Linked DNA regions of Simiduia agarivorans SA1 = DSM 21679. The main gene of each other region encodes a partner of the protein of the gene in region 2 in a complex. Links are inferred from orthologs where the notes say so. Each region holds a gene or a part of one and is shown on either strand. Other genes may lie near its edges. The genes, in order: dapF and rppH.

What was found.
Region 1: the proteins of rppH (region 2) and dapF are in contact, whole or in part, in a solved structure (PDB 5YGU), measured with the Escherichia coli proteins. The link is inferred for Simiduia agarivorans SA1 = DSM 21679 from one-to-one orthologs.

What each region holds. Positions count from the first base shown.
Region 1 is NC_018868.3:2,629,913-2,633,107, forward strand. Bases 118-2,993 are described here. They hold dapF (diaminopimelate epimerase), read left to right. Parts: upstream 118-1,078; coding sequence 1,079-1,909; downstream 1,910-2,993. Other genes in these bases: lysA (diaminopimelate decarboxylase), read left to right, coding at 118-1,023; M5M_RS11685 (DUF484 family protein), read left to right, coding at 1,927-2,598; xerC (tyrosine recombinase XerC), read left to right, coding at 2,598-2,993. Also shown: more of lysA, read left to right, coding at 1-117; more of xerC, read left to right, coding at 2,994-3,195. UniProt on the Escherichia coli protein: Involved in the succinylase branch of the L-lysine biosynthesis and in the biosynthesis of the pentapeptide incorporated in the peptidoglycan moiety. Catalyzes the stereoinversion of LL-2,6-diaminopimelate (L,L-DAP) to meso-diaminopimelate (meso-DAP).
Region 2 is NC_018868.3:2,953,864-2,957,022, reverse strand. What follows is about bases 161-3,000. They hold rppH (RNA pyrophosphohydrolase), read right to left. Parts: upstream 1,910-3,000; coding sequence 1,412-1,909; downstream 161-1,411. Other genes in these bases: M5M_RS13280 (imelysin family protein), read left to right, coding at 2,767-3,000; M5M_RS13285 (histidinol-phosphatase), read left to right, coding at 2,028-2,681; ptsP (phosphoenolpyruvate--protein phosphotransferase), read right to left, coding at 161-1,398. Outside these bases: more of ptsP, read right to left, coding at 1-160; more of M5M_RS13280, read left to right, coding at 3,001-3,159. UniProt on the Escherichia coli protein: Master regulator of 5'-end-dependent mRNA decay.

The DNA.
Region 1 (3,195 bases), 320 kb from region 2 along the record:
GCGGGTTTCGATATTGTCTCTGAAGGTGAACTGGAGCGGGTCTTACTGGCCGGCGGCAAGCCCGAAAAAATTGTCTTTTCCGGCGTTGGCAAAACCCCGGCTGCCATGCGCAAAGCGCTGGAAGTGGGCGTGCATTGTTTCAATGTGGAATCGGAAGCCGAGCTGGAACTGCTGTCGGAGGTGGCCCTGCAATGCGGCACCACGGCGCCGGTTTCGCTGCGGGTGAACCCGGATGTGGATGCCAAAACCCACCCCTACATTTCCACCGGCCTGAAAGAGAACAAATTCGGGATCGATATTGCGCGCGCGCCCGAAGTTTACGCCCGTGCCGCGGCGTTAGCAGGCTTGCGGGTGGTGGGCGTGGATTGCCACATCGGTTCCCAGCTCACCGAACTGGACCCCTTTCTGGATGCGCTCGATCGCCTGCTGGCGCTGATTAATCAACTCAAACACCGCGGCATCTCGCTCGAACACATCGATATTGGCGGCGGCCTGGGCGTGACCTATCAACAGGAAACACCGCCGCCCATCGCCGAGCTGATCAATGCCGTCAAAGCGCGCCTGTCGGACTCGGGTCTGGCCCTGGTCATGGAGCCCGGCCGCTCCATTTGTGCCAATGCCGGTGTATTGCTGACCGAAGTGCTGTTCCTGAAGCCCACCGAGCACAAGAACTTTGCCATTATCGACGCCGCCATGAACGACAACATCCGGCCGGCCTTATACCAGGCCTGGCAAGGTGCGGAAGTGGTGGATCAGCACGCGGGCGAAACCAAAACCTGGGACCTGGTGGGCCCGGTCTGTGAAACCGGCGATTTTCTCGCCAAGGATCGCCCTCTGGCACTTGCAGCCGGCGACCTGATCGCAGTAATGTCCACGGGAGCTTACGGCTTTACCATGAGTTCCAATTACAACAGCCGGCCCCGCGCCGCTGAGGTGATGGTAGACGGCGACCGCGCCCACCTGGTGCGCGCACGTGAAACCCTGGCCGACCTGACTCGTGGCGAGAGCCTGTTACCCAATTGAACCCGTTTATCCAGGCCCGTGGGTCCTGGGATAGACGACCGGGAAAAGTAATACCATGCGCCTCCGCTTTACCAAAATGCACGGCCTCGGCAATGACTTTGTCATGATCGATGCCATCAGCCAGCGGGTCCGGCTGACCCCGGAAAAAGTCCGCCAGTTGGCCGACCGCCGCTTCGGAGTAGGTTGCGATCAGGTACTGATCGTAGAAGAACCCACCTCACCTGACGTGGATTTCCGCTACCGGATTTACAACGCCGATGGCAGCGAAGTGGAAAACTGCGGCAACGGCGCGCGTTGCTTCGCCAATTTCGTGCGCGAACGCAAACTCACCGGCAAGCAATCAATCGTGGTACAAACCGCCGCTGGCGTGATGACCCTGAACATTGCCGACGGCGATAAAGTGCAGGTGGATATGGGTGCGCCCGTGCTGGTGCCCGCGCAGGTGCCATTTCAGGCCAATGAGCAAGCGGCGACCTACGCCATCGAAGCGGATGGCCAGCAATGGCAGGTGAGCGCGGTGTCCATGGGTAATCCGCATTGCGTGCTGGTGGTGGACGACACCGAGACTGCCCCGGTGGCGACGCTCGGCCCCGTACTGGAAGCGCATCCGTCCTTCCCCAACAAAGCCAATGTGGGCTTTATGCAGATCCTGTCGCGACGCGAAATCAATCTTCGGGTCTACGAGCGCGGCGCCGGAGAAACCCTGGCCTGCGGCACCGGCGCGTGCGCGGCAGTGGTAGCGGGCCGGCTGCGCGACCTGTTAGACTCGGACGTTGTGGTCAACCTGCCGGGTGGCAGCCTGACCATCCAGTGGCAAGGCGGCGAACACCCGGTGGTGATGACCGGGCCTACGGCGCACGTTTTCCACGGCCAGATAAAAATCTAATCGCAAGGACTAAACCTGTGTCTGAGCACACGATCAGCGATGCCGAAGTGGCCAAGTACCTGGCCGACAACCCCGACTTTTTCAGCCGCCACGGCGACCTGCTCGCCGACCTGACGCTTCCGCATGAAAGTGGCGAGGCCATTTCGCTGGTGGAAAAACAGGTGTCGGTGCTGCGCGAGCGCAACATGGACATGCGCCACCGCTTGTCCAACCTGCTCGACAATGCGCGCGAAAACGACAAGCTGTTCGACAAAACCAAACGCCTGGTATTGGCGCTGCTCGAGGGCCGGCGCGCGGAAGACACCATCAATGCGTTGCACTACAGCTTTGACAAAGACTTCCAGATCCAATTCACCCGCCTGGTGTTGTTCCGGCCACAAACCGGCAAACTGGGCCAGGCCCGTTGCGTCACGCTCACCGACGCCAAGGCACCGCTGGGGCGTATTCTGAAAACCCAGAAAGCGTTTTGTGGCCAGCTGGCCAATGAAGAAAAAGCCTACCTGTTCGGCGAGCAGGCACCGCTGGTGGCGTCTGCTGCCTTGGTACCGCTGATGCACGGCACCTGTTATGGCTTGTTGGTAGTGGGCAATCGCGACGCCAACTATTACCGCTCCAGCATGGGCACCCTGTTTCTGAGTTACATCGCCGAAGTGTTGAACCGGGTCTTGCCCTACCAACTGGACGCTTGATGGACAGCGCGCCCTTCAGTCAGGAACTGGAATCCTTTCTGGTCTGGCTGGCGCGCGAACGCCGCCTCTCCTCCCACACCTGCGCCGCCTACGCCCGCGATCTGGCCAAGCTCCAGCAATTTTGCGCCCAGCGCAATCTCGGCCTGGCCGATCTGGACGTGCACGCCGTGCGCCAATGCCTGGCCCAACAACATCGCGCGGGTCTGGCCGGTAAAAGCTTGCGGCGCTGGCTCTCCGCCCTGCGCAGTTTTTTTGCCTACGGCGTACGCCAGCGCTGGTTGGCGGCCGACCCCGCCGCCGGCATCACCGCCCCTAAAGTCGAGAAAAAGCTGCCCGCCACTCTGGATGTGGACGAAGTGGGCCAGCTGTTGAACTTCAGCCAGGACGACAGTCTCTCCAGCCGGGATCTGGCCATGCTGGAGCTGACCTATTCGTCCGGCCTGCGCCTGGCCGAGCTGGCAGGGCTCGACGTCACCGATCTGGACCTGTCCGATGCCACGGTCCGCGTCACCGGTAAGGGCAACAAAAGCCGGGTACTGCCAGTGGGACGGATGGCCGTGAGGGCGCTCCGGCAATGGCTCAAGGAGCGCGCGGACC
Region 2 (3,159 bases):
GGTGCGGTAGAGACCCACGCCTTCGGCGCCGCGATCGAGCGAGCGCATCACGTCGGCCATCAGGCCGGTGTTCACCCACAGGTTCAGGCGGTGACCGCAGGTGGTTTCACAGGGTTGGTCGCGCAGGCTCTCAAGGCCCTTGGCCAGCGCCTGTTCTTCTTTGATGATGGCCTTGTACTGACGCTTGAGCTGGGTACTCGGGTCCGACACCACCAGGCCGTTATAGCCATCGACAATCAGGGTGCGGCTATCGAGCTGGGTATAGGGCAGATCGATCACCCCCATCACCGTGGGGATGTCCATGGCGCGCGCCAGAATCGCCACGTGGGAGTTGCGCGAACCCTCCACCGAAATCATGCCCACCAGTTTGTCCGGCGGCACCTCGCCCAACATGGAGGCGGTCAGTTCTTCACCCACCAGAATGGCATTGTCCGGGTAAACCCGGCACGACTGGGCAGACTCCTGCAGGTAAGCAAGTACTCGCCGACCGAGGTCGCGCACATCCGCTGCGCGATCCCGCAGGTAAGGATCATTCATGCTGGCAAAGGTCTGTTCGTGCTCGAGAATGACCTCGGCCCAGGCAAAGGGCGCGCACACGCCGTTTTCAATCCGCTCGATCACCTCGCCCCCGAGCGAGGCATCATCCAGCATGGCTAAATAGGCATCAAACAAGGCCTGCTCTTCGCGCGACAGGCGCGTGCGCAGCTCTTCGCCCATGCGCCCGATGTCTTCGCGCACGGCGGCCAGGCAGCGGTAAAAAAACGCGATTTCTTCATCGATGTCCGATACCACCTGGTAAGGCACCGAACGCAGGTCCGCCGGTGGCGAAATCACCACCGCTTCCCCCATGGCAACGCCGGCACAGCCAGCGGTGCCCATAAATTTGGCGTCGGCGGTGCCTTTGCCCACCGCCACCACACCGGTGGCTTCGGCGTGGGCAATGACGCCCGCCAATTGTGCCGACAGGGTTACCAGAAAAGCTTCGTCGCCCTCATCGAACCGGCGCTGTTCCACCTGTTGCACCACCAATACGCCCAGTACTTCGCGATGGTGAATGACGGGAACGCCCAGAAAGGAGCTGAACCGCTCTTCGCCGGTCTCCGGAAAATACTGGTAGCTGGGGTGGGTTTCGGCATGCTCTAAATTGAGCGGTTCCTCGCGCGTGGCCACGCGTCCCACCAGGCCTTCCTCGGGCTTCAGGGTCACCTTGCCCACGGCGCTGGCGTGCAGACCTTCGGTCGCCATCAGTACATAGGCGCCCTTGCCATCGCGCAGGTACACCGAGCACACCTGGGTGTTCATGGCCGATTTGATGCGGGCCACAATCAGGTCGAGCACCGATTGCAGATCGCGGGCAGCATTCACCTCCTGCACGATGGTTCGCAACGAATTGAGCATGCCCGCGGCCAAATTAAACCCCCTGAGAGCGCTGGTGACGCGCTTGCAATGGTGCCAGCTCGCGCAGGGCTTTGCGATACACATCGCGCTTGAATGAAACCACTTTACCCAACGGGTACCAGTAACTCACCCAACGCCAATGATCGAATTCATCTTTTTTCTGGGTATGCAGATCGATGGCACCGTCGTCTGCCTTCAGACGCAGCAGAAACCAGCGTTGCTTCTGACCGATGCATACCGGCGAGGAGTTTTTGCGTAGCAGCTTTTTCGGCAACAGGTAGCGCAGCCAGCCGCGGGTGGAGCCCAGTATTTCTACCTGATCGGCAGTCAGACCCACTTCCTCATGCAATTCGCGGTACAGCGCCTGCTCGACCGATTCGTCGGGATTGATACCGCCCTGCGGGAATTGCCAGGCGTCTTGCCCGCCCACGCGGCGCGCCCACAGCACCTGGCCACGGTCATTGGTCACAATGATGCCCACATTGGGTCTGAAACCGTCACTGTCTATCAAGATGTGTTCCTTATTATGTGGGTGCAGGCAGCTTATTGTTCCACAACTCTTTAGATTTCAGCAATTTACTCGCACCGACCAGATAGGTATTCTTGCCCACCCCAGTCCGGAGCCGCCCATGACCGTTGCCATCTTTGACCTCGACAACACCCTCATTGCAGGGGACTCCGACCACAGCTGGGGCGAGTTTCTGGTCCGGCAGGGCCTGGTTGACGAAGTACAGTATAGGAAAGCCAACGACCAGTTTTACGAAGATTACAAGCGCGGCGAGCTGGACATCCATGCCTATCAGCGCTTTGTCCTCACCCAGGTCGCGCAGTTCCCGGCCGCCCAGCAACAGGCACTGTTGAACCAGTTTATGCAGGAATGCATTCGCCCGCTGTGGCTGCCCAAGGCCGAAGCCCTGCTGGCCGAGCACCGCGCCAAAGGCCATTACCTGCTGATCATCACCGCCACCAATGCATTCATTACCCGGCCCATTGCCGACGCGCTGGGCGTGGATCAGCTGATCGCCACCGAGCCCGAAATCATCGACGGCCAATACACTGGCGAAATCATCGACCCACCCTGCTTTCAGGCCGGGAAGGTTTTGCGCTGGCAGGCGTTTATGGCGGAACGCGATGCGCCAGATGAGACTTGTTACTTTTACAGCGACTCCATCAATGACCTACCCTTGCTGGAGGCCGTCACCCATCCGGTGGTGGTGGATCCCTGTGAGCGCTTGCAGGCCGCCGCTGAAGCGCGCCATTGGCCGGTAATCAGCCTGCGCTGAGGCTTGCCAGCAAGCGGGCAGGGCACGCAGAATAGCGTGCTATGCGAGCCAACTAACTGTTCAAGCAAAAATGCAAAGGAATTTCATGCGCGCGCCCTCGATCGCCCTGCTCATCGCCCTGACAACGGTTGTCGCCTGCAGTGATCGCCCCGCGCCCTCCGGCGGAGAGCCGGCCACACCGGCCGCGACAGAGACGCCGGAAAATGCCAGTCAACAAGCGGTAAAGCAGGCCGCGCGCGACTTATGGGCGGGTAGCAGTGCGCTGCTTGAACAGGTCAGCCAACACACCGACCAGCTGGATCAGTCGGTGCAATCGCTGCTCAACCAACCGGGGCCGAAGCAGTTGGAAAACGCCCGCGCAGCCTGGCACCAATGCCACAACAGCTGGCTCGCCTTCAGCTATCAGCTGGCCGTGATCGATGCGCACCAGGGATTATTTGACGATCTGGCCACGCTCACCGCCGCCATCGGTGGCTGG